Regions from separate parts of the Streptomyces flavalbus genome, predicted to be linked through region 1. Evidence: predicted binding sites of a transcription regulator. Region 1 holds the regulator's gene; each other region holds the start of a gene.
The links. Region 1 encodes HrcA, which represses chaperone genes, less so after heat shock. Its sites were predicted from a motif close to TTNGCACTCNGNNNNNCNGAGTGCNAA; they were not measured.

Region 1 (10,023 bases):
TCGACTGGTACGAGGTCTCCAACTGGGCGACCTCCGCCTCCGCCCGCTGCCTCCACAACGAGCTGTACTGGCGCGGCGCCGACTGGTGGGGCGCGGGCCCCGGCGCCCACTCCCACGTCGGCGGCGTGCGCTGGTGGAACGTCAAGCACCCGGGGGCGTACGCGGCGGCGCTGGCGGACGGGCGGTCACCGGGCGCGGGCCGCGAACTGCTGTCCGACGAGGACCGCCGCGTCGAGCGCGTCCTGCTGGAGCTGCGGCTCCGGGAGGGCGTACCCCTGTCGCTGCTGCGGGAGGCGGGGCTCGCGGCGGCGGGGCGCGCGCTGGCGGAGGGCCTGCTCCAGCAGGGCCCCTACGACGAGGGGCGGGCCGTGCTGACGCTGCGCGGGCGGCTCCTGGCGGACGCGGTGGTGCGGGACCTGGTGGACTGAGGGGTCACCCCCGCTTCGGCGGGGAGCAGGAACTGCTCGGCCGTGTGGACGAGCTGATCGACGGACCACCTCCGCAGCGGCGGAGAGCAGCCCACCAGGCCCGGTCTGTCAACGGCCGGACGACGTTCAGGACACGGTCACGTGATCGATGAGCCGTTCCACGCTGCCCAGCAGCTCCGGCTCCAGGTCCTTGTAGGACGTCACCCGCTTCAGGATCTGCTGCCACACCGCGCCCGTGTTGTCCGACGGCCAGCCCAGCGCCCGGCACACCCCCGTCTTCCAGTCCTGGCCGTGCGGCACCCGCGGCCAGGCCGGGATGCCGAGCGACGACGGCTTCACCGCCTCCCAGACGTCGATGTACGGGTGGCCGACGACGAGGGCGTGCTCGCTCGTCACCGCTTCCGCGATGCGCCACTCCTTCGAGCCCGGTACGAGGTGGTCGACCAGGACGCCCAGGCGGGCGTCCGGGCCGGGGGCGAAGTCCTCGACGATCCCCGGCAGGTCGTCGACGCCCTCCAGGTACTCCACGACCACGCCCTCCACGCGCAGGTCGTCGCCCCAGACCTTCTCCACCAGCTCGGCGTCATGGCGGCCCTCGACGTAGATCCGCCCGGCGCGGGCGACGCGCGCGCGGGCGCCGGGGACGGCGACCGAGCCGGAGGCGGTGCGGGTGGGCCGTACCGGACCGTTCGCCGGTCGCACCAGGGTCACCGGCTCGCCCTCCAGCAGGAACCCGCGCGGCTCCAGCGGGAACACCCGGTGCTTGCCGAAGCGGTCCTCCAGGGTCACCGTGCCCGCCTCGCAGCGGACCACCGCGCCGCAGAAGCCGGTGCGCGGCTCCTCCACCACCAGACCGGGGTCGGCCGGGACCTCGGGCACCGGGCGGGGCTTCTTCCAGGGTGGGGTCAGGTCGGCGGAGTACTGGCGCATTCGGATGACGATATGGACGCCCCCGCGCGCCCTCAGCGCGACACGCCGAAACGCGCCGCCAGCGCGTTCCGCTGCGCCCGCACGAACGCCGCGTCCACCACCGCCCCGTGACCGGGCACGTACACCGCGTCCTCACCGCCGAGGGACAGCAGCCGGTCCAGCGCCTCCGGCCACCTCGCCGGTACGGCGTCGGGTCCCGCCTGCGGTTCCCCCGACTCCTCGACCAGGTCGCCGCAGAACACCACCTCCGGGTCGCCCGGCACCAGCACCGCGAGGTCGTACGCCGTGTGGCCGGGCCCCACGTTGGCGAGCAGCACCTGCCGTCCGCTGCCCAGGTCGAGCGTCCACTCGCCGGAGACGTGGTGGCGGGGCACGGGCAGGATCTCGGCGGCCTCCGTGGCCAGGGGCTCGGCGAGGCCGTGCCGTACGGCGTCCGCGCGCAGCTCGGCGCGGCCCGACCGGGAGCCGAGGACCGCGTCCACGCCGACCGCGCCGTACACCTGCGCGCCCGCGAACGCCGCCGCGCCGAGGACGTGGTCGAAGTGGGGATGGGTGAGCGCGAGATGGGTCACACGGTGACCGGCGAGCGCCTGCGCCCGCGTACGCGACCTGGCGCCCTCCGCGAGGCTCGACCCCGCGTCGACCATCAGGGCCGCGCCCGCCCCGACCACCAGCCCCACCGTGCAGTCCCACCCCGGCAACCGGCACCGCCCGACCCCCGGCGCCAGCCGCTCCCACCCCAGCTCTTCCCAAGTCACCGTCATAACCGCGACGCTAGCTGTAACGCCCGTTCACGCACGCCGTCGTGGTACCGGCCTTGCCGGGGGCGTACCCGACCGCCGTACACTGGGCCGGGTAAGGCTGGCACTCGTAGGCCGCGAGTGCCAGGGGGAGCGTCAAGGGGACGACCGCTGGAGGTGTGCGCGATGCTCAGTGAACGAAGGCTCCAGGTGCTGCGCGCCATCGTCCAGGACTACGTCGGCACCGAGGAGCCCGTCGGTTCCAAGGCGCTCACCGAGCGGCACGGCCTCGGGGTCTCCCCGGCCACCGTGCGCAACGACATGGCCGCCCTGGAGGACGAGGGGTACATCGCCCAGCCGCACACCAGCGCCGGGCGCATCCCCACCGACAAGGGCTACCGGCTCTTCGTCGACAAGCTGGCCGAGGTGAAGCCGCTGACCGCGCCCGAGCGGCGCGCGATCCAGAACTTCCTCGACGGCGCGGTCGACCTCGACGACGTCGTGGCGCGCACGGTGCGGCTGCTGGCGCAGCTCACCCGGCAGGTCGCCGTCGTGCAGTACCCGTCGCTGACCCGGTCCACGGTGCGGCACGTGGAACTGCTGGCGCTGGCCCCGGCGCGGCTGATGCTGGTGCTGATCACGGACACCGGGCGGGTCGAGCAGCGGATGGTCGACTGCCCGGCGCCGTTCGGTGAGACGTCGCTGGCGGACCTGCGGGCGCGGCTGAACAGCCGGGTCGCGGGCCGCCGCTTCACCGACGTGCCCACCCTCGTCGAGGACCTGCCCGAAGCCTTCGACGTCGAGGACCGCGGCACGGTCTCGACGGTGCTCTCCACCCTGCTGGAGACCCTCGTCGAGGAGAACGAGGAGCGGCTGATGATCGGCGGCACCGCCAATCTCACCCGCTTCGGACATGACTTCCCCCTCGTGATCCGGCCCGTCCTGGAGGCCCTGGAGGAGCAGGTCGTGCTCCTCAAGCTCCTGGGCGAGGCGAAGGATCCGGGCATGACCGTCCGTATCGGTCACGAGAACGCCCACGAGGGGCTCAACTCCACGTCGGTGGTGTCGGTCGGCTACGGTTCGGGCGGCAGGGCAGTAGCCAAACTCGGCGTGGTCGGACCGACCCGCATGGATTACCCGGGAACGATGGGAGCGGTACGAGCGGTGGCACGGTACGTCGGACAGATCCTGGCGGAGTCGTAGGTGGCCACGGACTATTACGCCGTTCTCGGCGTGCGTCGCGACGCGTCGCAGGAAGAGATCAAGAAGGCCTTCCGGCGGCTCGCGCGCGAGCTGCACCCGGACGTCAACCCCGATCCGAAGACGCAGGAGCGGTTCAAGGAGATCAACGCCGCTTACGAGGTGCTGTCGGACCCGCAGAAGAAGCAGGTCTACGACCTCGGCGGCGACCCGCTGTCCCAGGCGGGCGGCGGTGGCGCGGGCGGCTTCGGCGCGGGCGGCTTCGGGAACTTCTCGGACATCATGGACGCGTTCTTCGGCACGGCGTCGCAGCGCGGACCGCGCTCGCGCACCCGCCGCGGCCAGGACGCGATGATCCGCATCGAGGTCGAGCTGGACGAGGCGGCCTTCGGGACCACCAAGGACATCCAGGTCGACACGGCCATCGTCTGCTCCACCTGCAACGGCGAGGGCGCCGCGCCGGGCACCAGCGCGCAGACCTGTGACATGTGCCGGGGCCGCGGTGAGGTCTCCCAGGTCACCCGGTCCTTCCTGGGCCAGGTCATGACCTCGCGGCCGTGCCCGCAGTGCCAGGGCTTCGGCACCGTCGTGCCGACCCCGTGCCCGGAGTGCGCCGGTGACGGCCGGGTCCGCTCGCGGCGGACGCTGACCGTGAAGATCCCCGCCGGTGTCGACAACGGCACCCGCATCCAGCTCGCCGGTGAGGGCGAGGTCGGCCCCGGCGGCGGCCCCGCCGGTGACCTGTACGTGGAGATCCACGAGCTGCCGCACCCCACCTTCCAGCGCCGCGGCGACGACCTGCACTGCACGGTCACCCTCCCGATGACGGCGGCGGCCCTCGGCACGAAGGTGCCGCTGGAGACGCTCGACGGCATGGAGGAGGTCGACATCCGCCCCGGCACCCAGTCCGGGCAGTCGATCCCGCTGCACGGGCGCGGTGTGACGCACCTGCGTGGCGGCGGGCGCGGTGACCTCATCGTGCACGTCGAGGTGCAGACGCCGTCCAAGCTGGACGTCGAGCAGGAGCGGCTGCTGCGCGAACTGGCCAAGCTGCGCGGCGAGGAGCGCCCGCAGGGGCAGTTCCAGCCCGGCCAGCAGGGCCTGTTCTCCCGGCTGAAGGACGCCTTCAACGGTCGCTGAGGGACACCTTCGGCGGTCGCTGAGGGACACGTTCGACGGTCGCTGAAAGGCGCCCCTGACGGCCGCTGGGCCCGCTGCTGGCGCCTCGCTGACGTGCGGGGTCTTCCCTAGGCATATGCCTGCGGAAGACCCGATTCGGACTGCCGCGGAGGACGTGACAACATGCGGTCATGTCCTCCGCACTGACCGATCTCCTCGCCCTTCCGATCGTGCAGGCCCCCATGGCGGGCGGCGTCTCCGTGCCGCGCCTCGCCGCAGCCGTGTCCGAGGCGGGCGGGCTCGGCTTCCTCGCCGCCGGGTACAAGACCGCCGACGGGATGTACCAGGAGATCAAGCAACTGCGGAGCCTCACCCAGCACCCCTTCGGCGTCAACCTCTTCATGCCGCAGCCCGAGTATGCCGAGGCCGCCGCCGTCGACGTCTACGCCCATCAGCTCGCCGGTGAGGCCGTCTGGTACGAGACCGAGCTGGGCGACCCCGACAGCGGCCGGGACGACGGCTACGAGACCAAGCTCGCCGTGCTCCTGGACAACCCGGTGCCGGTGGTGTCGTTCCACTTCGGCGTGCCCGCCCCCGACGTGCTGGCCGCCCTGCGCCGCGCCGGGACCGTCACCCTGGTCACCGCCACCACCGTCGACGAGGCCGTCGCCGTCGAGCAGGCCGGGGCGGACGCGGTGATCGTGCAGGGCGTCGAGGCGGGCGGCCACCAGGGCACCCACCGTGACCTGCCCGAGCGGGACGGCGCCGGGATCGGGCTGCTGTCCCTGCTCGCCCAGGTGCGGGAGGCGGTCAGCGTGCCGCTCGTCGCCGCCGGGGGCATCATGCGCGGCAGCCAGATCGCCGCCGTGCTCGGCGCCGGGGCGAGCGCCGCGCAGCTCGGCACCGCGTTCCTCGCCACCGACGAGTCCGGCGCCCACGCCGTGCACAAGGAGGCGCTGACCAACCCGCTGTTCGTGCGCACCGAGTTGACCCGGGCGTTCTCCGGTCGGCCCGCGCGCGGCCTGGTCAACCGGTTCCTGCGGGAGCACGGGCCGTATGCGCCCGCCGCCTACCCGGAGGTGCACCACCTGACCTCGCCGCTGCGGAAGGCGGCGGCGCGGGCCGGGGACGCGCAGGGCATGGCGCTGTGGGCGGGGCAGGGCCACCGGATGGCCCGGCAACTGCCCGCCGGGCAGCTCGTGGAGGTCCTCGCCGCCGAACTCGACGCGGCGCGGACGGCGCTGTCGACGGGAGGGCGGGGCTGATGACCGCGCCGGTGTTCGTGGCCGACCAGCTCGACGCGGTCGGCGCCGAGTTCGTCCTCGACGGGCCCGAGGGCAGGCACGCGGTCTCCGTGAAGCGGCTGCGGCCCGGTGAGGCCGTCGTCCTCACCGACGGGCGCGGACGGTTCACCGAGGGCGTCGTCAAGGCCGCCGAGGGCAAGGACCGGCTCGTCGTGGCGGAGTTGACGGCGGTGCGGGAGGAGCCCGAGGAGGGGCCCCGGATCACGGTCGTGCAGGCGTTGCCCAAGGGCGACCGGGGCGAACTCGCCGTGGAGACCATGACCGAGGTCGGTGTCGACGCGATCGTGCCGTGGGCGGCGGCCCGCTGCGTCACCCAGTGGAAGGGCGAGCGCGGCGCGAAGGCGCTCGGCAAGTGGCGGGCCACCGCCCGCGAGGCGGGCAAGCAGTCCCGCCGGGTCCGCTTCCCCGACGTCGCGGACGCGGCGACGAGCAGGCAGGTTGCCTCACTTCTGGCCGACGCGGACTTCGCCGCCGTACTCCACGAGAGCGGTGACGCGCCGCTGGCCACCGCCGAACTGCCCACCGAGGGTGACATCGTGCTCGTCGTCGGCCCCGAAGGGGGCGTGTCACCGGACGAGTTGGCGCTGTTCACGGCGGCCGGGGCGCGGCCCTACCGGCTGGGCCGCAGCGTGCTGCGCACCTCGACGGCGGGCACGGCGGCGACCGCGCTGCTGCTGGGTCGCACCGGCCGCTGGGACTGACGGGCCGTCTCCCGGTGGCCCTCAGGCCAGCGCCTCCCGGCCCCGTACCACCGCCCGGAACAGCTCCCAGCCGTCCACCTCCACCGTCCCCGCGCCCGGCTCCGCCAGCAGCCCCCGCCGGTCCGCCTCGTCCACGAACGCCCGCACCACGCCCGGCTCGTGCAGGTTCAGCAGGTTGCCCCGGCCGTCGGTGACGGAGCCCGAGTACCAGTACCCCTCGGCGACGTAGCGGCCCTCCCCGGAGCCGAAGACGATCCGGGTGACCGTGCGCGGGTCCCGGTAGAGCGTCAGTGTCTCCCGGCAGCCGCCGTCGGGGGCGTGCGAGTGCCGCAACGTCCAGTCGTACGCCGTGTGCTCGTCGACGACGAGCCTCCTCAGCCTGTGGTCGTTCCCCATGACGGTCACGCTATGACGTCGAACGTCCGTTTCGCTCGGGATTTCACGGTGTCCGTATGCGCCCTTCCGTGACCGGCGTGACGGTGGCACGCTGCCTGCCATGGGGGTGTCGCGACGGATGGCAGGGATGGTGGGGCTCGCGGTCGTCGCCGTGGGCGGTCTGGTGGCCTGTGAGCCGGGCCAGCTCAGTTCGACGTCGGTGGCGTTCACGACCGACGAGCTGATGACCCGGGAGCTGGAGCGGCGGGACACCGGCGTGCAGTGGCTCAACTGCACCGCCAGCTTCGGCAACGGCGACAACACCACGCCGACCGCCAGCGAGGACACCGTCGCGGACGTCGACTGCCAGGGCCGCACCGACAGCGGCAAGGAGATCACCGTCGACGGCAACGTGACCCGCGCCGTCAACAACGCCTGCGTACGCGGCCAGCTCACCGTCAAGGTCGACGGCAGGGAGCGGTTCCGCGTCACCGGTCTCGGTGACTGCGACGCCGCGCCGAGCACCCCGCCCGTGGGGAACCCCGGCGGGCAGCAGCCGGGGCCGACGGTCACCGTGACCGTCACGAAGACCGTCTACTGCCAGCAGGCCCCGCGGTGCTGGCCCGACGGCAAGTGACGGAGCGGCGAGTGGTGGGGCGGCAAGTGATCGAAACCGCTGTTCGCGGACACCTCACCTGCATAGGGTTGCTCGGGTGACTCAGTCAGCAGCGTCCGCCGCACCGGCGTACCTCCGCTTCCCGCATCCGCACGGCGAGTTGGTCGCGTTCACCGCCGAGGACGACGTCTGGCTCGCGCCCCTCGACGGCGGCCGTGCCTGGCGCGTGAGCGCCGACAACGTGCCGGTGAACCACCCGCGCATCTCGCCCGACGGCACCACCGTCGCCTGGACCTCCACCCGCGACGGCGCCCCCGAGGCGCACATCGCGCCCGTCGACGGCGGCCCCGCCCGCCGCCTCACGCACTGGGGCAGTTGGAAGACCCAGGTCCGCGGCTGGACCCCGGACGGCGAGGTCCTCGCCCTCACCACCCACGGCCAGGCCAGCCTGCGCCGCTCCTGGGCGCACGCCGTCCCCCTCGACGGCGGCCCGGCGACCCGGCTGCCGTACGGGCCGGTCGGTGAGGTGGCGTACGGCCCGGCCACCGTGCTGCTGTCGGCGCCGATGGGCCGCGAGGCCGCCTGGTGGAAGCGGTACCGGGGCGGTACGGCGGGCAAGCTGTGGATCGACCGGGACGGCGACGGCGAGTTCGTCCGGCTCCACGAGGACCTGGACGGCAACCTGGAGTACCCGTTCTGGGTGGGGGAGCGGATCGCGTTCCTCTCCGACCACGAGGGCACCGGCGCCCTGTACTCCTCCCTCGCCGACGGCTCCGACCTGCGGCGGCACACCCCCCTCGGCGGCTTCTACGCCCGGCACGCCGCGACCGACGGCACCCGCGTGACGTACGCCAGCGCCGGGGAGCTGTGGCTCCTCGACGACCTCGACGGCGCCGAGCCGCGCCGCCTCGACATCCGGCTCGGCGGGCAGCGCGCCGACCAGCAGCCCTACCCGGTCAGCACCGCCCGCTGGTTCGGCTCCGCCTTCCCGGACCACACCGCGCGGGGCAGCGCGGTCGCCGTGCGCGGCGCCGTGCACTGGGTCACCCACCGCTCGGGACCGGCCCGCGCGCTCGCCGCCGAACCGGGGGTGCGGGCCCGGCTGCCGCGCACGTTCCGCGTGGACGGCGAGGAGTGGGTGGTGTGGGTGACGGACGCCGAGGGCGACGACGCCCTGGAGTTCGCGCCCGCCACCGGCCTCGCCCCGGGCGCCACCCCGCGCCGCCTCGCCGCCGGACAACTCGGCCGGGTGCTCGACCTGGCGATGGCGCCGGACGGCAGCCGGGCCGCCGTCGCCGCGCACGACGGGCGGGTCCTGCTCGTGGAGCGCGACTCCGGGGAGATCCGCGAACTCGACCGCAGCGAGGACGGCGACGCCACCGGCCTGGTGTTCTCCCCGGACTCCACCTGGCTGGCCTGGTCGCACCCGGGCCCGCGCCCGCTGTGCCAGCTCAAGCTGGCCAACACCACCGACCTGTCCGTCACCGAGGCGACCCCGCTGCGCTTCCAGGACTACAGCCCCGCCTTCACCCCGGACGGCAAGCACCTCGCCTTCCTCTCCAACCGCTCCTTCGACCCGGTCTACGACGAGCACGTCTTCGACCTGGCGTTCGTCGTCGGGGACCGGCCGCACCTGATCACCCTCGCGGCGACCACGCCGTCCCCGTTCGGCCCGCAACGGCACGGCCGCCCCTTCGAGAACGCCGACAAGGACGAGACCCCCGACGGCGAGGGCGCCCCGGCCACCCGCATCGACCTCGAAGGGCTCGCGGACCGGATCGTGCCGTTCCCGGTGGAGGCGGGCCGCTACTCCAACCTGCGTGCCGCCAAGGACGGCGTGCTGTGGCTGCGGCACCCGGTGCGCGGCGTCCTCGGCGTCTCCCGGGCCACCCCGGACGACCCCGACCCCAAGAGCGAGCTGGAGCGCTACGACCTCGCCCAGCACCGCCTGGAACACCTCGCCGCCGACGCCGACCACTTCGAGGTCAGCGGCGACGGCAAGCGCGTCCTGCTGTGGAGCGACGGCCGCCTCAAGGTCGTCCCCAGCGACCGGCGCGCCGCCCACGACGACGACGGCGACACCCACATCACCGTCGACCTCAGCCGGGTACGGCAGTTCGTCGACCCGGCCGCCGAGTGGCGGCAGATGTTCGAGGAGACCGGCCGGATCATGCGGGACCACTTCTGGCGGCCCGACATGAACGGCGTCGACTGGGACGGCGTCCTCGACCGCTACCGCCCCGTCCTGGACCGCCTCGCCACCCACGACGACCTCGTCGACCTGCTCTGGGAGGTCCAGGGCGAGCTGGGCACCTCACACGCCTACGTCATCCCGCGCGGCGGCTTCGGGGACGGCGCCCGGCAGGGCCTGCTCGGCGCCGACCTCACCCGGGACGCCGACGGCGTGTGGCGCATCGCGCGCATCCTGCCCTCGGAGACCTCCGACCCCGACGGCCGCTCCCCGCTCGCCGCGCCCGGTGTCGCCGTCCGTCCCGGGGACGCCATCGTCGCGGTCGCCGGACGCCCCGTCGACCCGGTCACCGGCCCCGGACCGCTGCTCGTCGGCACCGCGGGCAAACCCGTCGAGCTGACCATCTCGCCGTCCGGCGG
Region 2 (10,023 bases), 1.0 Mb from region 1:
ACGACCGTGGCGCCCGCCGCGGCGGCCACCTTGGCGGTCTGGTCGGTGGAGCCGGAGTCGACGACCACGATCTCGTCGACCAGGGGCACCTGGTGGACGAGATCGTGGCGGATGGCGGCGACGATGTCGCCCACCGTCTCCTGCTCGTTGAGCGCGGGCAGCACGACGCTGACCGACTGGCCCGTCGCGCGTTTCGCGGCCAGTATCTGGTGGAGCGGTCGGTCGGTCTTGGACCAGGAGCGGGTGCTCAGCCAGCGCTCGACTTCTTCCAGCACAGTTGGCGGCTCCTCACTGTTCGATCAGGTGGTCACGGCGTGCGTGTGTGATCCATCTCGCGGTTCGGACGACTATCTCAACTGTCCTGGCCTTCGGTTACAGTCTTGAACAACGCGGATGACCATCGCATGTCGGGGGGCATCGGCGTTCACAACCACATACCGCTCATCCAGAGGGGCAGAGGGACACGGCCCGTTGAAGCCCCGGCAACCCTCCAGTCGGTTCTCGTACCGGTCGATGGCGACCGCTTCCGCGAGGCTCCCGGCTAGGGAAGGTGCCAAATCCGTCTCACGGCGAGATGCGTCGTGAGGAAGATGAGGAGAAAGGGCCTCGCCTCACATGGCTGTGCAGACTGTTGCAAGCGCCACCCCCACTGTTGACCTGGGTCCCGCCGCGGCGCTCTCCTGTCGGGAGTGCGGACACCGGGTACCCCTCGGGCCCGTCTTCGCCTGCGAGGAGTGTTTCGGGCCGCTGGAGATCGCCTACGACTTCTCCGCCTACGACGCCGAAGAGCTGCGTCAGCGGATCGAGGCCGGGCCCGCGAACATCTGGCGTTACGCGCCGCTGCTGCCCGTTCCGGCCGACGTGGCCGACAAGCCCAACCTGAACCCCGGCTGGACCAAGCTCGTCGACGCCCGGAACCTGGCGCGGGAGCTGGGCGTCACCGGCGGTTTGTATGTGAAGGACGACTCCGGTAACCCGACGCACTCCTTCAAGGACCGGGTCGTCGCGCAGGCGCTGGAGGCGGCGCGGGCCTTCGGGTTCACCACCCTGTCGTGCTCGTCGACCGGGAACCTCGCCGGTGCCGTCGGTGCCGCCGCCGCGCGGGCCGGGTTCCGCTCGTGCGTGTTCATCCCGCACGACCTGGAGCAGGGCAAGGTCGTCATGGCCGCCGTCTACGGCGGCGAGCTGGTCGGCATCCAGGGCAACTACGACGACGTCAACCGGTTCTGCTCCGAGTTGATCGGCGACCCCGCGGGCGAGGGCTGGGGGTTCGTCAACGTGAACCTGCGGCCCTACTACGCCGAGGGCTCCAAGACGCTCGCGTACGAGGTGTGCGAGCAGCTCGGCTGGCGGCTGCCCGACCAGATCGTGGTGCCGATCGCCTCCGGCTCCCAGCTCACGAAGATCGACAAGGGGCTGCGGGAGCTGGTCGAGCTGGGCCTCGTGGAGGACCGGCCGTACAAGATCTTCGGGGCGCAGGCGCTCGGCTGCTCGCCGGTGTCCACCGCCTTCAAGGCCGGGCACGACGTCGTACGGCCGCAGAAGCCGGACACCATCGCCAAGTCGCTGGCCATCGGCAACCCGGCCGACGGGCCCTACGTGCTGGACATCGCCCGGCGCACGGGCGGCGCCGTCGAGGACGTCACGGACGCGGAGATCGTCGACGCCATCAAGCTGCTCGCGCGGACCGAGGGCATCTTCGCCGAGACGGCGGGTGGTGTGACGGTGGGCGTCACGCGCAAGCTGATCGAGGCGGGGGTCCTGGACCCGACGCTGACCACCGTCGTCCTCAACACCGGTGACGGTCTGAAGACCCTCGACGCGGTGGCCGGTACCGGTCTGACCGCGACCATCCGTCCCAACCTGGAGTCGTTCCGAGAGGCTGGCCTCGCATGAGCGTGACCGTTCGCATCCCCACCATCCTGCGCACCTACACCGGCGGCCAGGCCGAGGTCGCCGCCGAGGGCGCGACCCTCGCCGAGGTCATCTCCGACCTGGAGAAGAACCACACCGGCATCGCCGCCCGCGTCCTCGACGACCAGGGCAAGCTGCGCCGGTTCGTGAACGTGTACGTCAACGACGACGACGTGCGCTTCGAGCAGGGGCTGGAGACGGCCACCCCGGACGGCGCCGGTGTGTCGATCATCCCGGCGGTCGCCGGAGGCTGAGCCCCGCCGAGCGTCGCCCGCGCCCCCTCTGTGACCCCCTTCGCAAAAAGCGGAGGGGGTCATTCCGTGTGATTGAGCGCGGTACAGTTGGGGAACGGGTCGCCTTCCGGATGCCGAGTGGCTATGAGTTCCGGCTCCGCGTGCGATAAGAAGTAGCCAAAGTGTGTGCCACCTTTGCGCCATTCAATCCTTTTGTCGGGCCCGACTTGCCCTGAATTCTGGTGAATTCTCGGCAAATTCCCGACCGGTGCTGCCCGGATTTCTCGTCCGACTGACCTGTTGCAGACGGCAGTTGGACAGATACATTCAGCCGCGGTCGACGCGTTCCGGCGCACGCCCCCGATCCACGGGGGGTGAGGTCTGACCCGGGTCCGCGAAGTGTGGATCTGTGCAAGGGCCAGTAATAGGGGAGTTAGGCATGGCTCAGGGCACCGTCAAGTGGTTCAACGCGGAGAAGGGGTACGGCTTCATCGCGGTCGACGGTGGTGCGGACGTCTTCGTCCACTACAGCGCGATTCAGATGGACGGTTACCGCACCCTGGAAGAGGGCCAGCGGGTCGAGTTCGAGATCTCGCAGGGTCAGAAGGGCCCGCAGGCCGACATGGTTCGCGTCACCGCCTGAACATTCTTCCGCGTAGGGCCCGCATCGGAGGCGTCATCCGCCGCCGGTGCGGGCCCTTCGCTGTGCCCGGCGCGGTGCCCGGCGCCGTGCCCGCTTCGCGGGCGCGCCTTGCACTCGACGGGGTCGAGTGCTAATCATTGGCGTTAGCACTCTGAAGGTGAGAGTGACAAAGAAGGACCGGGTCGGTGAGGCCGCAGGCCAGGTGGGGCAAGGAACCACACGGCAGGCGAGCCGTCCGTCGCGGGCGCGGGCGCGGTCCGAAGGAATCACCCCCAGTCCTGGAGGGACCACTTCACATGGCCAAGATCATCGCGTTCGACGAGGAGGCGCGGCGCGGCCTCGAGCGCGGCATGAACCAGCTCGCGGACGCCGTCAAGGTGACGCTCGGCCCCAAGGGTCGCAACGTCGTCCTCGAGAAGAAGTGGGGCGCCCCCACGATCACCAACGACGGCGTCTCCATCGCCAAGGAGATCGAGCTGGAGGACCCGTACGAGAAGATCGGCGCCGAGCTGGTCAAGGAAGTCGCCAAGAAGACGGACGACGTCGCCGGTGACGGTACGACCACCGCGACCGTCCTCGCCCAGGCCCTCGTCAAGGAAGGTCTGCGCAACGTCGCCGCCGGTGCCAACCCGATGGCCCTGAAGCGCGGCATCGAGAAGGCCGTCGAGGCCGTCTCCGGCGCCCTGCTCGACCAGGCCAAGGAGGTCGAGACCAAGGAGCAGATCGCCTCCACCGCCTCCATCTCCGCCGCCGACACCCAGATCGGCGAGCTGATCGCCGAGGCCATGGACAAGGTCGGCAAGGAAGGCGTCATCACCGTCGAGGAGTCCCAGACCTTCGGTCTGGAGCTCGAACTGACGGAGGGTATGCGCTTCGACAAGGGCTACATCTCCGCCTACTTCGCGACCGACATGGAGCGCATGGAGGCGTCGCTCGAGGACCCCTACATCCTCATCGCCAACTCCAAGATCTCCTCGGTCAAGGACCTGCTCCCGCTCCTGGAGAAGGTCATGCAGTCCGGCAAGCCGCTGCTGATCATCGCCGAGGACGTCGAGGGCGAGGCCCTGTCGACCCTGGTCGTCAACAAGATCCGCGGCACCTTCAAGTCCGTCGCCGTCAAGGCCCCGGGCTTCGGTGACCGCCGCAAGGCCATGCTCGGCGACATCGCCATCCTCACCGGTGGCGAGGTCATCTCCGAGGAGGTCGGCCTCAAGCTGGAGAACGCGACCCTGGACCTCCTGGGCCGCGCCCGCAAGGTCGTCATCACCAAGGACGAGACCACCATCGTCGACGGTGCCGGTTCCGCCGACCAGGTCGCCGGTCGCGTGAACCAGATCCGCGCCGAGATCGAGAACTCCGACTCCGACTACGACCGCGAGAAGCTCCAGGAGCGCCTGGCCAAGCTCGCGGGCGGCGTGGCCGTCATCAAGGCCGGTGCCGCCACCGAGGTCGAGCTGAAGGAGCGCAAGCACCGCATCGAGGACGCCGTGCGCAACGCCAAGGCCGCCGTCGAGGAGGGCATCGTCGCCGGTGGTGGCGTGGCCCTGCTCCAGGCGTCCCAGGTCTTCGAGAAGCTGGAGCTGGAGGGCGACGAGGCCACCGGTGCCGCCGCTGTGAAGCTGGCCCTGGAGGCCCCGCTGAAGCAGATCGCCGTCAACGCCGGTCTCGAGGGCGGCGTCGTGGTGGAGAAGGTCCGCAACCTCACCCCGGGCCACGGCCTGAACGCCGCGACCGGTGAGTACGTCGACCTGATCAAGGAAGGCATCATCGACCCGGCGAAGGTGACGCGTTCCGCGCTGCAGAACGCCGCGTCCATCGCCGCGCTCTTCCTCACCACCGAGGCCGTCATCGCCGACAAGCCGGAGAAGGCCGCCGCGCCCGCCGGTGGCGGCGGTATGCCGGGCGGTGACATGGACTTCTGATCCTCCAGGATCGGCAGTTCACCGCCGTAGCACGGCAGCGGTACGACATCGAGGGCGGTCCTCCTGGTGACAGGGGGGCCGCCCTCGGGCGTGACCTCGGGTGTCCTCAGAGCTCCTCAGGTCTCCTCAGGGACCGATCCGTACGGACCTGAAGCGCGGCCAGGCGCCGTCCGGGTCCTCGTTGCGCACGCCCAGCGCGATGCCGCCGCTGGTCTCGGCGGGCGGCACGCCCTCCGGGCGGGGGAGGGTGAGCGTGGTGCCGTCGACCGTGATCCGTACGGACCCGGGCGTCACCCGCAGCGCCACCTCCCGTTCCGTGGCGGGCGCCAGCCGTCTGCTCGTCACCTTCGGCGGGTCCGCGCCGGGGCCCCGCTGGACGAACCGCAGCCCGGCGCGGCTCACCGTGAGCGTGGCCGGGTGGAGGCTGCCGTGGCCCACCTCGACGGAGACGCCGGTGTCCGGGCCGCCGAGGCGGTCGGCGCGCGCCGTGACCCGGTAGGTGCCCCAGTCCGCGGTGGACAGCGGGCGGTACGCGGCCGACAGGTGCCGGTGCCGCGCCGAACCCGTCTCCGTCAGTGCCGCCAGGCCGCCGTCCTGGCCGTCCGGGAACGTCCAGCGCCCGGCGTGGCGCAGCGGCTCCGGCTCGTCCCCCGGCACGGCGGTCGACCACGCGCGCACGCTCCGCAGCAGGGCCGTCGGGGTCGTGCCCGCCCCCACCTCCAGGCGCTGCACGAGACCTGCGGCTGCCGCCCGTGGTCCGGCGGGCAGTGGGCGCGGGGCGCTGTTGGTGAGCGTGGTGGCGTACCGCTGCCGTAGCAGCCGGTCGAGTACGGCCGTACCGCCGCCCGGCAGGTTGGAGGCGCGGCCCGTCTCCGAGAAGGGGTAGGCGAACAGGCGCGGCGCGGGCAGGGCGTGCCCGGCGAAGGCGCGGGTGGAGCGGTCGAGGTCGCGGGCGACGCGCGCCCGGTACTCGCCCGGCGTCTCCAGCCGCCGGCTCCCGTCCAGCCAGAGCCGGTTGGCGAGCACCGAGCCCTGCCGTCCGTCCGCGGCGACGGCGGCGCGGCGGTGGCCGTCGTGGGTGTGGGCCTGGAAGTCCCAGCGGCCGGAGGCGGCCATCCGGCCGATCTCGGCCCAGGTGAGGTAGTAGGGGCGGCGGGTGCCGACCACGCCGGTGATCAGGTACGTCGCGGCCCGCATCCGGTGCTTGGCGAGGACCGGGTCCGCGTACGCCCACAGGCCCCGGGTGCCGTCGTCGAAGGTGAGGTAGACGGTGCGGGGCGCGGGGGCGCGGCCGGTGGCGAGGTAGCGCAGGAACTCCGCCGAGGACAGCGAGCGGTAGCCCGCGGCGCGCAGCGCGGACAGGTGGGCGTCGAACTGCCCCGGGGTGACGGCGTAGTGGCTGTTGGAGTCCGGGGCGACGTCGTGGTAGGCGAGGACGACGGGTGCGGCGGGGTGCCGTACGGGCGGCGGCGCGAGCCGTGGGCCAGGGCGGCCCGCCGGAGCCGCGGCCTGCGCGGACACCGCGCGGCGGTGCGCCTCGTACTGCCAGGCCGCGACGAACGGGGCGGCGACCAGGACGGCGGCGAGGGCGGCGAGCGTGCCGCGCAGGAGTGTGCGGCGCACCCGGCCGCCGACGGGGTTCGCGGTCACCGGGGGCCGCCCCGGGTCAGGACGACGAGGTACAGGGCCGCGAGGGCGGCCAGGGTGAGGAGGGTGGCCGTGGCGCGGCCGAGGGCGTGGAGGGGGCGTCGCTCAGGGGGTCTCATGGGGGCTCCTCGTTGAGGGAGGCTCGTGCGGGGCTCCTCGTCCAGGGGGTCTCATGCGGGGCTCCTCGTCCAGACGCCGCGGCGGAGGGTGAGGACGGCGTAGGGCAGCAGCCAGGCCAGGACGCAGCAGGACAGCACGCTCATCAGGGGGCGGTAGCGCCAGCGCCGGTCGCCGGGGTTGTCCAGCCGGTACGCCAGCCCCCACAGGGCGCCCTTGAGCAGCACCCCGCACAGGTAGAGCAGGGTCAGCCCGGCCGCCCAGTGCAGCGGCGCCCACACCAGGTGCCAGAAGACCAGCGCGGGGGCGGCCAGCACCCACAGGGCGTGGCCGTAGTAGAGGAGGGCGGGGACGGGGCCGCGGCGCCACATGAAGCCGCCGGTGAAGAACAGGTTGCGCACGAAGCTCTTCTTCCAGCGGACCTGCTGGTGCAGGAACGGCCGCCAGCGCGCGGGCACGTTCGTCCACACCTGCGCGGCGCGGCTGTACCCGACCAGCCAGCGCCGCTCCGGATGGTCCCCGGCGGTGGCGAGGGGCGAGTCGGCGTGCCGTCGCTTCAGGGCCGCGCCGCGCCACGCCTGGCCCAGGACGTAGCCGGTGAGCTGGCGGTCGGTGGCGAAGCGGAAGGGCGCGCCCGCGAAGCGGTCCTCGGCCCAGGCGGGCAGGTAGTCGGCGATGGCGTCCCTGCGGAACGCGGCGAGCGGTCCGGAGACGCAGGTCACGGAACCGAAGGCGGCCTCGGCGGCCTTGGCGATGCGGAACTGGCCGTCGTACCAGATGTCCTGGACGCGGGTGAGCAGGCTGGCGGGGGCGTTCAGGGCGCGGCAGTGGCCGCTGACCGCGCCGAGGTCGGGGTGGCGGACGAGGGCGCGCACGCAGAGCCGTACCGCGTCGGGGGCGACGACGCAGTCGGAGTCGGTGAACACCAGCACGTCCCCGGTGGCGAGGGCGCAGCCGCGCACCAGGGCCGCCTTCTTGCCGAGGTTGCGGTCGAGGTGGAGGACGGTGACGCCGAGTTCACCGGCGAGGCGGTCGAGGATGGCGCCGGTGCCGTCGCGGGAGCCGTCGTTCACGACGATGACCTCCAGGCCGGGGCAGTCGGAGGCGGCCATCGACCGCACGCACGCCTCCACGAGGCCCGCCTCGTCCTTGACGGCGAGCAGGAAGCTGACGCGGGGCCGGTCGGGGAGCGCCGGGAACTCCTCGTGGCGGGGCGCGCGGTGGCGCAGGGTGCGCAGGGCGGGGTCGTCGTAGCGGGCGTAGGCGAGGTAGAGCAGGCAGCAGGTGCCGGTGAGCACGGTGAGGCCGTAGAGGGCGACGGGGCCCCTCAGGTACGGCAGTTGGGCCGCGCGGTGGGCGATCAGGAGGAGGACGGGGACCAGCGCGGCGAGGGCGAGCAGCCGGACCAGGGCGTGGTGTTCGGGCCTCGGCAGCGCGGCGAGGGCGGGGCGGGCGCGCTGGGTCAGCAGGCGGCGCACGGGGGAGCGGGCGGGGGGCGCCGGGGTGATCAGGACGCGTCCGTCGCGGGGGACGGGGAGCCCGTAGCGCACGGCGGTGACGGTGTCCGGTCCGTCGAGCGTGGCGGTCATGACGTGCCCACCGGGACGCGGGGCGCGTGCGGCGCGCGGGGTGTACCGGGCAGGTGCCGGGACCGTGGGTCGTGGACGAGCGGCACGGTGTCGAGCCAGGTGAGGTCGTCGCCGGGGTGGGCGGTGTGCACGATGACGAGGTCCCAGGGCTGGTCCTGCGGGCGGTCCACCGAGCGCAGGACGGCGCCGTCCACGGTGAGTTCGGGGACGAAGGGGTCGCTGTAGCGCACGTCGGCGCCCTCGGCGGCGAGCTGGCCGAGGATGTGCGCGGCGGGGCTCTCCCGGACGTCCGACACCCCGGGCTTGTAGGCGGCGCCGAGCACCAGCACGCGGGCCCCGGCGGGTCCGCGTCCGGCGGTGCGCAGCAGGTCGGCGGCGCGCCGGGCGACCTGGGCGGGGCGCTGGCGCAGGGCGGCCATGGCGGCGGTGGTGACGGGGGCGGTGGGGCCGTCGGGGCCGTCGGGCGGTAGCTGGCCGAGCAGGTAGTGCGGGTCGCAGGGGATGCAGTGGCCGCCCGCGCCGGGGCCCGGGTAGAAGGGCAGGAAGCCGTACGGCTTCGTCGCCGCCGCCTCGATCACCGGCAGCGGCGCGAGGCCGAGGTGCAGGCAGGCGTCGGCGAGTTCGTTGGCGAGGGCGATGTTGACGGCCCGGAAGACGTTCTCCCAGAGCTTGGCCATCTCGGCGGTCTCCGGGTCGGGCACCGGGTGCAGCCGGGACGCCGTGGGCCGGAGCAGGAACGTCGCGGCACGGGTGCTGAGGGGACCGGCGCCGCCGAGGACGCGGGGGGTGCGTTCCGGGGTGTGGCGGGTGTTGCCGGGGTCGACGCGCTCGGGCGAGAAGGCGACGAGGACGTCCTCCTCGACGGTGAGCCCGCGCGCCGCCAGCGGTTCGGTGAGCAGCTCGCGCGTGCTGCCGACGTGACTGGTCGAGGTCAGGACGATGAGCTGGCCCCCGGCCGCGTGCCGGACCACGGTGGCGCAGGCGGCGCGCAGGGCCCGCAGGTCGGGGGCGCGGTCCTCGGTGACGGGGGTGGGCACGCACACCACCACGGCGTCGGCGTCCCGCAGCGGTGCCGGGTCGGCGGTGAGGCGGAGGTCGCCGGTGCGTTCGGCGCAGACCAGCGCGGCGTGCTGGGGCGGGAGCAGGTCGACGGCGCCCGCGCGGATGTCGCGCAGCCGCCGCTCGCTGGTGTCGAGGCCGGTGACGGTGGCCCCGGCGCCGCACAGCGCGAGCGCGGTCGGCAGCCCGACGTAGCCGAGCCCGACGACGGCGACGCTGAGCCCGGCGAGGTGCGTCGCCGGGGTGGCGGACGCCTGGCCCGCCCGTTCGGTCCAGTGCCGGACGGCGGGTGGGTCCGGGGGCCTGGTGGTCTCTGTTCCGGTTGCCGTAAAAGTCACATGGTGATATCTACGGCGCGAAGTGCGGGAAGCGCGGCAAATGGCGCGGGGGTGGGGGGTGGTTCACCCGGTTGCCCTGGTGGGCGCGACGGGCAACTTTCATGCACGCGCATAAGATCGCGTGTGCAATAATGTGCGTGCGCATTAAAGAGCGCGTGCATGAAACTGTGTCCGTGTGCGGACACGTGCGTCCCGCTTCTCCCGAGGAGTCCCCATGAGCACCGCACCGCCCGCCCTCCGTGCCGCCGAGATCCTCTCCCGGCCCGTCTCCGTCAACGGTCTCACCCTGCGCAACCGGATCGCCATGGCCCCCATGACCCGTGAGTTCTCGCCGGGCGGCGTGCCCGGCGCGGACGTGGCGTCGTACTACTCCCGGCGGGCCGCCGCGGGGGTCGGGCTGATCATCACCGAGGGGACGTACGTCGGCCACGAGTCGGCCGGGACGAGCGACCGCGTCCCCCGCTTCCACGGGGCGGAGCAGCTCGCCGGGTGGGCGCGGGTCGCCGAGGCGGTGCACGCGGCGGGCGGGCGGATCGTGCCGCAGCTCTGGCACATCGGCAT
Region 3 (10,023 bases), 2.1 Mb from region 1:
GCAAGACGGTGTCGGTCCCCGACGCCCGCTACAAGGCGCTGATGGGCGTCGTGAAGGTGGTGCCGCGCGGGCTGCTGGGTGGGATCACCTCGAAGACGGGCCGCAAGTACGGCCCGCAGTAGGAGCACCTTCCGGAGCAGGAGCACGTTCCGCGGTGGGGCACGTTCCGCGGTAGCGCCCACCCACCCCGGTGGGAGAATGGCCGTGACAAACCCAGGCAAACCGGATACCCGGGCGGCCGGGAGGTGGCGCCATGACCTTCGTACAGCTCATCGACTGCAGGACGAGCCGGTTCGACGAGATGGACCGGCTGATGGACAGGTGGGTCGAGCAGACCAAGGGGAAACGGACCGCGACGCACGACGTGATCGGCCGCGACCGGTCCGACCGCACCCACTTCGTCGAGATCGTGGAGTTCCCGTCGTACGAGGAGGCGATGGAGAACTCCCAGTTGCCGGAGACGGACCGGATCTTCCAGGAGATGGTGGCCCTCTGCGACGAGCCGCCGACGTTCACGGACCTCGACGTGGTGCGGGACGAGCAGCTCCTCAAGGCGACCGCGCGGCGGTTCTACGACCTCCTCGCCGCCGACACCGCCGAACTGCCGCCGATGGACGAGGTGCTGGCCGAGAACTACCACGACCACGACCCGGCCAACGTCGAGGACAACATCGGCATGGACCACATCCGCCGCGAGATGGAGATGTGGCGCGACGCCTTCGACTTCACCTTCGAACTCCACGACCAGCTCGCGGACGGCGACCGCGTCTGCAACCGCTGGACCTGGCGGGGCACCCAGAAGGGCGAGTTCCTGGGCATCCCCTCCACCGGCAGGAACGCGACCATGACCGGCACGACGATCTTCCGCTTCGGAGACCACGGCAAGATCGTCGAGGGCTGGTGGCAGTACGACCGCCTGGGGCTGATGGACCAGCTCGGGGCGTTGGAGGAACTGGAACGGTAGAGCGGGAGCCGTGGACGGCCGGAGGCCCGGCACCCTTCGCGGGGTGCCGGGCCTCAGAGCTGACGTACGGGGCGCGTCAGTGAGCGTGGCCGTGGCTGTGGCCGGCGGCGGGCTCTTCCTCTTCCTTCTTCTCGACGACCAGGGTCTCGGTCGTGAGGAGGAGGGAGGCGATGGAGGCGGCGTTCTCCAGGGCGGAGCGGGTGACCTTCACCGGGTCGATGACGCCCGCCTTGAGCAGGTCGCCGTACTCGCCGGTGGCGGCGTTGTAGCCGTTGCCCTTCTCCAGCTCGGCGACCTTGGAGACGATGACGTAGCCCTCAAGGCCCGCGTTCTCCGCGATCCAGCGCAGCGGCTCGACGGCGGCCTTGCGGACCACGGAGACGCCGGTGGCCTCGTCGCCGGTCTTGCCGAGGTTGCCCTCCAGGACCTTGACCGCGTGCACCAGGGCGGAGCCACCACCGGAGACGATGCCCTCCTCGACCGCGGCGCGGGTCGCGGAGATGGCGTCCTCCAGACGGTGCTTGCGCTCCTTCAGCTCCACCTCGGTGGCGGCGCCGACCTTGATCACGCACACGCCACCGGCGAGCTTCGCGAGGCGCTCCTGGAGCTTCTCGCGGTCCCAGTCGGAGTCGGTGTTCTCGATCTCGGCCTTGATCTGGTTGACGCGGCCCTCGACGTCGGCCTTCTGACCGGCGCCGTCGACGATCGTGGTGTCGTCCTTGGTGACGGTGACGCGGCGGGCGGTGCCGAGGACGTCCAGACCGGCCTGGTCCAGCTTGAGGCCGACCTCCTCGGAGATGACCGTGGCGCCGGTGAGGACCGCCATGTCCTGGAGCATCGCCTTGCGGCGGTCACCGAAGCCGGGGGCCTTCACGGCGACGGCGTTGAAGGTGCCGCGGATCTTGTTGACGACCAGGGTCGACAGGGCCTCGCCCTCGACGTCCTCGGCGATGATCAGCAGCGGCTTGGAGGAGTTCGTCTGGATGATCTTCTCAAGCAGCGGCAGGAGGTCCTGGATGGAGGAGATCTTGCCCTGGTTGATGAGGATGTACGGGTCCTCCAGGACGGCCTCCATGCGCTCCTGGTCCGTCACGAAGTACGGCGACAGGTAGCCCTTGTCGAAGGCCATGCCCTCGGTGAAGTCCAGCTCAAGACCGAAGGTGTTGGACTCCTCGACGGTGATGACACCGTCCTTGCCGACCTTGTCCATCGCCTCGGCGATCAGCTCGCCGACCTGCTGGTCCTGGGCGGACAGCGCGGCGACGGCGGCGATGTCGGACTTCTCGTCGATCGGGCGGGCGGTCGCGAGCAGGTCCTCGGAGACGGCGGCGACGGCCGCGTCGATGCCCTTCTTCAGGGCGGCCGGGGAGGCACCGGCGGCGACGTTCTTCAGGCCCTCGCGGACCAGCGCCTGGGCCAGCACGGTGGCGGTGGTCGTACCGTCACCCGCGATGTCGTTGGTCTTGGTCGCCACCTCCTTCACGAGCTGGGCGCCCAGGTTCTCGTACGGGTCCTCGACCTCTACCTCACGGGCGATGGTGACGCCGTCGTTGGTGATGGTGGGGGCGCCGAACTTCTTGTCGATGACGACGTTGCGGCCCTTGGGGCCGATCGTCACCTTCACGGTGTCGGCCAGCTTGTTGACGCCGCGCTCAAGGGCGCGACGGGCGTCCTCGTCGAACTTCAGGATCTTCGCCATGGCAGCGGGAGCCCTCTCGGAAAGCTAGAAAGCTGGGGGTAAAGACACTGCGCCCCGGGCGCCCGGCTTCGTTATCGGTCGCGGGGGCAGCCAGGGGCGCAGTGTGAAGCAAGGTGCTTCGGGTGAACTACTTCTCGATGATCGCGAGGACGTCGCGGGCCGAGAGGACGAGGTACTCCTCGTTGTTGTACTTCACCTCGGTGCCGCCGTACTTGCTGTAGAGCACGACGTCGCCGACGGAAACGTCGAGCGGAAGACGGTTGCCGTCCTCGAAGCGGCCCGGGCCCACGGCCAGGACGACGCCCTCCTGGGGCTTCTCCTTGGCGGTGTCCGGAATGACCAGGCCAGAGGCCGTGGTCTGCTCGGCGTCCAGCGGCTGGACCACGATGCGGTCCTCGAGCGGCTTGATGGCAACCTTGGAGCTGGCGGTCGTCACGATCCGACCTCCCCCTTCGGAGATCTCACGGGGTTAACTGTCTGAGGTGGCGACCAGGTCGATCCGTCGTCGCGGGTGCCGGACCTGCCCGTCGCGTGGTTGGCACTCTCCGGTGGGGAGTGCCAGACCCGAGACTATGACCGCGATTAGCACTCGGTCAAGCGGAGTGCCAATTGCCTGCGGCGCGGCGCGGGGTTTGTTGGTGAACGCCGGTTCGTTTGCGGCACCCGGCGTGGGTGCTGGCCTCCGGGGGGTGCCGCCCCCTGGCCCCCGCTTCGGCCTGGACGGCCTCGTCCTCAAGCGCCGGACGGGCTGGATGGGTGCAGGTAGTCCTCCAGGCGGCCCACCCTCAGGCCCGCCCTCGCCACCTCCCGCAGTACCCGCTCCGTGCGGGTCACGACCGCCGCGCGGTCGGCGTCGTCCGGGGTCACGGAGATGATGTCGCCGGGGAGGAGGCGGTGCGGGCCGTGGGTGTAGCGCAGGCCGGTGTCGGTGGCGGCGGCCCGCCACAGGGCGACGGTGGTGATGCCGCAGTCGGCGGCGGCGCGGCGGGTCGTGACGTCGTGGGTGCCGTACGGAGGGCGCAGCAGCCGGGGGCGGACGCCGAAGCGGGCGTGGAGCTTGTGCTGCTGGCCGCAGATCTCGGCGCGCTGCCCGGCGTACGGCAGTCCGCGCAGGGCGGTGTGGTCGAGGGTGTGGTTCTGCAGGCCCGCGCCGACCGAGCGGAGCCGCGCGAAGTGGCCGTAACCGGGGCCCGCGACCCGGTCGGTGAGGAACAGGGTCACCGGCAGCCGCAGGTCGCGGATGGTGTCGACGAAGCGCGGGTCGCGTTCGGCGCCGTCGTCGTAGGTGAGGAAGACGACCGGGTCCCGGGTCGGCACCCGGTCGACGACGGGCGGCAGCCGGGCCTCGGTGCCCGCCGCGCGGGCGTCCACCCGGGGCGCGGGCTGCTCAGCGCACCCGGCGGCGACGGCGGTCAGGAGCAGCAGCGGGAGCACGGCCGCCCGGCGCCTCACAGGTAGTCCTCCAGGCGGGCCACCGCGTAGCCCTTCGCCGTCACCTTGTCGAGGAAGCGGCGGATCATGTCGGGCATGGTGCCCTTCCAGTGCTCGCGGCCCCGGAAGTGGCTGAGGACGATGTCACCGGGGTGCAGGTCGCGGTCCCACTCGCGGTAGTCCCAGTGGTCGACGAAGACTTCCTCGCTCCACAGCGGCACGTACTTGATGCCGCAGGACTTCGCCACCAGCAGGGTGGTCTTGTCGTAGCTGCCGAACGGCGGGCGGAAGACGGTGGGGCGGGTGCCGTAGCGCTCGCGCATGACCTCCTGCATCCCGCAGATCTCCCGCTTCTGGCGGTCGTAGGGGAGGCCGCGCAGGGCGGGGTGGTGGAGGGTGTGGTTGTTGAGGGTGACGCCGTTCGCGCGCATCCGCCGGAAGTAGCCGTAGTCCTCCTTGATCAGGTAGTCGCTGAGGAAGGCGGTGTACGGGACGCGCAGCTCGCGCATCATGCGCAGGAACTCGGGGTCCTTCTCGGCGCCGTCGTCGATGGTGAGGAAGACGACCTTGTGGCGGGTGGGGACGGTGGTGAAGACCGGGGGGAGGTTCAGGTTCCGGTGGCCGTCGACCTCGAAGCCGTCGCGGGTGGTGATGCGGGGTTTGCGGGCGGGCGGCGGCGGGGCCGTCAGCGGCACCCTGCGCAGCCGCCAGCGCACGGACGCCGCCACCCGCGCGGTGTACGCGGACTGGAGCCTGGTGGCGTAGGAGTGCAGGGCGCGGGCCTCCGGGGCGTGCAGGTGGGGCTGCTGGCCGGGGGCGGGACCGGCCTCGGAGCCGCTGCCGAGGGTGCCGGGGGCGCAGGCGGAGGCGATCGTGGCGGTGGCGGCGAGGCCGAGCAGCAGGGCGCGCCCCGCCCACACCCTCCCCCTCTCGTCACCTTGTCGTACAGCGTTTTGTCCTACTACTCGCATGGTGCGGGATCCTCGCAGCACCCCCGCCCCGGGCCCCGACGACACCGCCGCCCCACCCGCACCATCCACCGACTGGCCGACAGCGCGGACCACGGACCGAAGACAATGAAGCCGTGAACGAACCGCTGAACGACCCCCTCGCCGCCCTCCGCACCCCCGAGGGCCTGGCCCTCCTCGACGCGGTGCGCGGCACCGATCCCGCCCAGGAGCTGGCCGTCGCCACCCGGCTGCGCCGTGAGCACCCCGCCGAGCTGGTGTCGGCGGCGCTGGGGCAGGCGCGGCTGCGGCAGCGGGCGGTGGCGAAGTTCGGGGCGGAGGACGCGCCGCGGATGTTCTTCACGCCCAACGGCGTGGAGCAGTCGACGCGGGCGAGCGTGGCGGCGTACCGGGCGCGGCGGCTGACGGAGCTGGGCGTGACGTCGGTGGCGGACCTGTGCTGCGGGATCGGCGGGGACGCGATCGCGATGGCCCGCGCCGGTATCCGGGTACTGGCCGTGGACCGGGACCCGGTGACGGTGGCGGCGGCGCGGGCCAACGCGGAGGCGCTCGGGCTCGCCGGTCTGATCGAGGTGCGGCAGGCGGACGTCACGGAGGTGGAGGTGGCGTCGTACGACGCCGTGTTCGTCGATCCGGCGCGCCGGGGCGGGCGGGGGCGCGTGTTCGACCCGGAGGCGTACTCCCCGCCGCTGTCGTGGGCCGTGCGCGCCGCCGCGCGGGCCCCGCGCGCCGCGCTGAAGGTGGCGCCGGGCATCCCGCACGAGGCGGTGCCGCCGGAGGCCGAGGCGGAGTGGGTCTCGGACGGCGGGGACGTGAAGGAGGCGGTGCTGTGGTTCGGGACGGAGCCGGGCGCCGTCCGCGCGACCCTGCTGCCCGGTCCGCGCACGCTCGTCGGCCGCGGGCTGCCCGATCCGGACGTGCGGCCGGTGGGCCGGTACCTGTACGAGCCGGACGGCGCCGTCATCCGCGCGCACCTGGTCGCCGAGGTGGCCGAGGAGCTGGACGGCGGGCTGCTCGACGCGACGATCGCGTACGTCACCACCGACACCGTCCGCCCGACGCCGTACGCCGCCGGGTACGAGATCACCGACCACCTGCCCTTCAACGTCAAGAAGCTGAAGGCGCTGCTGCGGGAGCGGGAGGTCGGCACGCTGACCGTGAAGAAGCGCGGGTCGGCGGTGGAGCCGGAGGAGTTGCGGCGGAAGGTCAGGCCGCGGGGGCCGAACGCGGCGACCGTGTTCCTGACCCGGGTCGCCGGGGCCCCCGCGATGCTCGTCGGCCAGCCGCTGACGGCCGCTTAGAGCTCCTCCGCCCGGCGCGTCAGCAGCTCCCGTTCCCGCGCGTTCCGCGTGAGCGCCGCCGCGCGGGTGAACTCCGCCCGCGCCTCCGCCGTACGCCCGAGGCGCAGCAGCAGGTCGCCGCGGACGCTGGGCAGGAGGTGGTAGTCGCGCAGGGCGGGGGCGGCGGCGAGGGCGTCCACGCACTCCAGCGCCGGTTCCGGGCCCTCGGCCATGGAGACGGCCACCGCCCGGTTCAGCTCGACGACGGGTGACGGGGCGCGGGCGGCGAGCATGGCGTACAGGGTGGCGATCCTGGCCCAGTCGGTGTCGTCGTAGGACGGGGCGTGGGCGTGGCAGGCGGCGATGGCGGCCTGGAGGGCGTACGGGCCGAGGGGACCGCCGGTGGTGGCGTGGGTGAGGGCGGTGACGCCGCGGGCGATGAGCAGGCGGTTCCAGCGTGCCCGGTTCTGGTCCTTGAGCAGGACGGGGGCGCCGTCGGGACCGGTGCGGGCGGCCATCCGGGACGCCTGGAACTCCAGCAGGGCGGCGAGCCCGTGCACCTCGGGCTCCTTCGGCATCAGCCCGGCGAGTTGCCGGGCGAGCCGCAGGGCGTCCTCGCAGAGCGCCGGGCGCAGCAGGTCGTCGCCCTCGGTGGCGGCGTACCCCTCGTTGAAGATCAGGTAGATGACGTCGAGCACGGAGCCGAGGCGGGCCTCGCGGTCGGGGCCGTACGGCACCTCGAAGGCGACGTTCTTGCGGGCGAGGGTGCGTTTGGCGCGGACGACGCGCTGGGCGACCGTCGGCTCGGGCACCAGGTAGGCCCGTGCGATCTCGGCCGTGCTGAGACCGCCGAGCAGCCGCAGCGTGAGCGCGCAGCGGGCCTCGGCGGAGAGCACCGGGTGGCAGGCGGTGAAGACGAGCCGGAGCAGGTCGTCGTCGATGTCGTCGGGGTCGGCGGGCTCCGGGGGCGGGGCGGTGGTGGTGAGGTCGCGGCCGATCTCGGCGAGCTTGCGGGCGTAGTTCTCCCGGCGCCGGACCAGGTCGACGGCGCGGTGCCGGGCGGTGGCGGTGAGCCAGGCGCCGGGGTTGTCGGGGACCCCGTCGCGGGGCCACCGCTCCAGGGCGGCGACGAGGGCGTCCTGGGCGAGTTCCTCGGCGATGCCGACGTCCCGGACGGTCCGGGTGACGGCGGCGACGATCCGCGGGAACTCCATGCGGAAGACGGTCTCGGCGGTGGTACGGGCGTCGGCGGTGGGCTGTGGTCGCACAGCCCACCATCACACACCGGCTCAGCCCTCGACGACCTCGCGCACCTCGCAGAAGAGCCGGAACTCGTCCTCGTGGATCCTCAGGAACCGCTTGGTCCACTCGATGGCCTCGGCCTTGTCCTTGCACTGCATCATCGCGTAGCCGCCGACGACCTCCTTGGTCTCGGTGAACGGCCCGTCGGTGACGGAGGCCCGCTCGCCGTCCCAGTGCACGCGGGTGCCCTGCGCGGTCGGCGTCAGTCCGGCGGTGTCGAGCAGCACCCCGGCCTTGGTCATCTCCTCCAGCAACTCCCCCATCCGCTGCATCAGCGCGTCGCTGGGGCCGTCGGCGGAGGCGTTCTCGTCGATCGTCACGAGCGACAGGAAGCGGGGCATGGTGACTCCTCGGGTCGGTGGCGGCGGGGTCTCTCCCCGCCTCTCACCCTTGCGTCGATCGGGGGGCGCCCGGATCGACACGGCACCGGGAAATCTCCCAGGTTTTCTTCAGCGCAGCGACTCCCAGAGCTGTCCGGCCTCCGGTTCGTCGGCCACGACGCGGTTGCGGTCCCAGGCCGCCGGGACGACCGGCATGGTCACCGTGGTGACGTTCTCCGCCCGCAGGCCGCGCAGGCTCTCCCCCAGCCCGATCAGCTCGCCGAGGGAGTCGAGGCCGGTGTCGGTGGTCAGGTTGCCGGTGACCGTGTCGGCGACCCGGTAGAGACCGGCCGGGTCGGTGAGCAGGCTGGTGGCGGAGATCTGGGTCAGCAGGGCCGTGACCAGTTGCTGCTGGAGCGCGATGCGGCCGAGGTCGCTGCCGTCCCCGACGCCGTGCCGGGTGCGGGCGAGCGCGAGGGCCTGTTCGCCGTCGAGGTGGTGGGTGCCCGCCTCCAGGGTGAGGTGGCTGTCCTCGTCGTCGATGTCCTCCTCGGTGGTGACGGTGACCCCGCCGAGGGCGTCGACCAGCTTCGCGAACCCGGCGAAGTCCAGCTCGACGTAGTGGTCCATGCGGACGCCGGTGAGCGTCTCGACGGTCTTGACCGCGCACACCGGCCCGCCCACCGCGTAGGCGGAGTTGAACATCGCGTTCTGCTGCTCGTAGGTCTCGCCGCCGTCCTGAAGCGGGCAGGACGGGCGGGTGACGAGGGTGTCGCGCGGGATGCTGACGACGGTCGCCGCGGTGCGTCCGGCGTCCAGGTGGACGACCATCGCGGTGTCGGAGCGGGCGCCGCCCTCGGGGCCGCCGCCGAGTTCCTGGTTCTCCGCGCCGGTGCGCGAGTCCGAGCCGAGGACCAGGATGTTCAGGGAGCCGGTGGGCACCGGGGAGGCGGAGGCGGTCCCGGCGTCGGTCGGGGTGGTCACGGCGCGCGGCGGACGGTCGTCGCCGAGGGCGTTGTTGATGTCGACGCTGGTGATGTTGTCGTTGAGGTGCCAGTAGACCCAGCCCGCCGCCCCGGCCCCCAGCACCAGCGCTCCGGCGAGGGTGAGGCCGACGACCTTCAGCAAGGTCGGCCGTCGGCCCACTGGTCTCACGTCGTCGCTGTTCCCGTTCTCGTCACGTCCCGCCACACGGAGGAACATAAGTCCGAATTATTACGAGCGGGAACGTGAGGCCGTCCTTTCTTGGGAAAATCTCAGATTCCGGTGACTTTCCGGCGCCCCTGGTCAGCCCAGGGTCACCACGGGCACCGGATTGCTGCCGCTCCAGGTGCCGTTGAAGCCGAACGTCACCGAACCGCCGCGCGGCACCGTGCCGTTGTAGGAGGCGTTGGTACAGGTGACCGCCGCGCCCGACTGGGTGCAGGTGGCGTTCCAGGACTGGGTGATCCGCTGGCCCGCGCCGTAGGTCCAGGTCGCCCGCCACGCCGACAGGGCGGTGTCCACGCAGTCGATGCGCACCTCGCCGGTGAAGCCGGTGTTCCACTGGTTGACGACGCGGTAGGTCGCGGCGCAGCCCTCGCCGGGCGGTTCGGTGGTGCCGCCGAGGGACGCGGCGATCGCGTGGTACGCCGGTTTCGGCGCGTAGTTCTCGTCGTACGGGGTGGCCGCGCCGTAGCCCTCGAAGAAGTCCGGGATCCAGGAGTCGGAGTCGGTGAAGCCCCACACGGTGACGCCGGTGCAGCGGTCGACGGCGACGCAGGCGTCCATGACGGCCCGGTAGTCGGCGGCCTGCTGGGCCAGCTTGGCGTCGGTCGCCGGGAGCTGCATCCGGATGTCCAGCTCGGTGATGGCGACGTCCACGCCGAGGTCCGCGAAGCGCTGGATGTTCTGCTGGAAGGTGCCGGGGACCTGGCCGAGGATGAGGTGCGCCTGGAGGCCGACGCCGTCGATCGGGACGCCGCGCTCCTTCAGGGACCTGACCAGGTTGTACAGGGCGGTGGACTTCGCGTTGACGCCCTCGACGTTGTAGTCGTTGATGTAGAGCTTGGCGCCGGGG

Region 2: the regulator HrcA is predicted to act here: its motif matches at 2,898-2,924, upstream of groL (chaperonin GroEL).
Region 3: the regulator HrcA is predicted to act here: its motif matches at 3,246-3,272, upstream of groES (co-chaperone GroES).

The regions. Positions count from the first base shown of each region.
Region 1 is NZ_JBHTEB010000001.1:2,679,329-2,689,351, reverse strand. It holds gene hemW (radical SAM family heme chaperone HemW) at 1-428, shown strand, start outside; gene ACFQZ6_RS11990 (DUF3097 domain-containing protein) at 555-1,358, opposite strand; gene ACFQZ6_RS11985 (MBL fold metallo-hydrolase) at 1,391-2,122, opposite strand; gene hrcA (heat-inducible transcriptional repressor HrcA) at 2,285-3,301, shown strand; gene dnaJ (molecular chaperone DnaJ) at 3,302-4,438, shown strand; gene ACFQZ6_RS11970 (nitronate monooxygenase) at 4,609-5,682, shown strand; gene ACFQZ6_RS11965 (16S rRNA (uracil(1498)-N(3))-methyltransferase) at 5,682-6,422, shown strand; gene ACFQZ6_RS11960 (hypothetical protein) at 6,444-6,818, opposite strand; gene ACFQZ6_RS11955 (hypothetical protein) at 6,937-7,434, shown strand; gene ACFQZ6_RS11950 (S41 family peptidase) at 7,511-10,023, shown strand, end outside.
Region 2 is NZ_JBHTEB010000001.1:3,682,712-3,692,734, reverse strand. It holds gene ACFQZ6_RS16475 (glucosyl-3-phosphoglycerate synthase) at 1-275, opposite strand, end outside; SAM riboswitch class I at 439-597, shown strand; gene thrC (threonine synthase) at 616-1,896, shown strand; gene ACFQZ6_RS16465 (MoaD/ThiS family protein) at 1,893-2,168, shown strand; gene ACFQZ6_RS16460 (cold-shock protein) at 2,587-2,790, shown strand; gene groL (chaperonin GroEL) at 3,087-4,712, shown strand; gene ACFQZ6_RS16450 (polysaccharide deacetylase family protein) at 4,839-6,362, opposite strand; gene ACFQZ6_RS16445 (glycosyltransferase family 2 protein) at 6,530-8,065, opposite strand; gene ACFQZ6_RS16440 (nucleotide sugar dehydrogenase) at 8,062-9,462, opposite strand; gene ACFQZ6_RS16435 (NADH:flavin oxidoreductase) at 9,677-10,023, shown strand, end outside.
Region 3 is NZ_JBHTEB010000001.1:4,788,903-4,798,925, reverse strand. It holds gene ACFQZ6_RS21790 (SDR family NAD(P)-dependent oxidoreductase) at 1-122, shown strand, start outside; gene ACFQZ6_RS21785 (ester cyclase) at 254-964, shown strand; gene groL (chaperonin GroEL) at 1,041-2,663, opposite strand; gene groES (co-chaperone GroES) at 2,791-3,099, opposite strand; gene ACFQZ6_RS21770 (polysaccharide deacetylase family protein) at 3,396-4,115, opposite strand; gene ACFQZ6_RS21765 (polysaccharide deacetylase family protein) at 4,112-5,065, opposite strand; gene ACFQZ6_RS21760 (class I SAM-dependent methyltransferase) at 5,191-6,363, shown strand; gene ACFQZ6_RS21755 (RNA polymerase sigma factor) at 6,360-7,556, opposite strand; gene ACFQZ6_RS21750 (YciI family protein) at 7,632-7,985, opposite strand; gene ACFQZ6_RS21745 (LCP family protein) at 8,094-9,167, opposite strand; gene ACFQZ6_RS21740 (endo-1,4-beta-xylanase) at 9,252-10,023, opposite strand, start outside.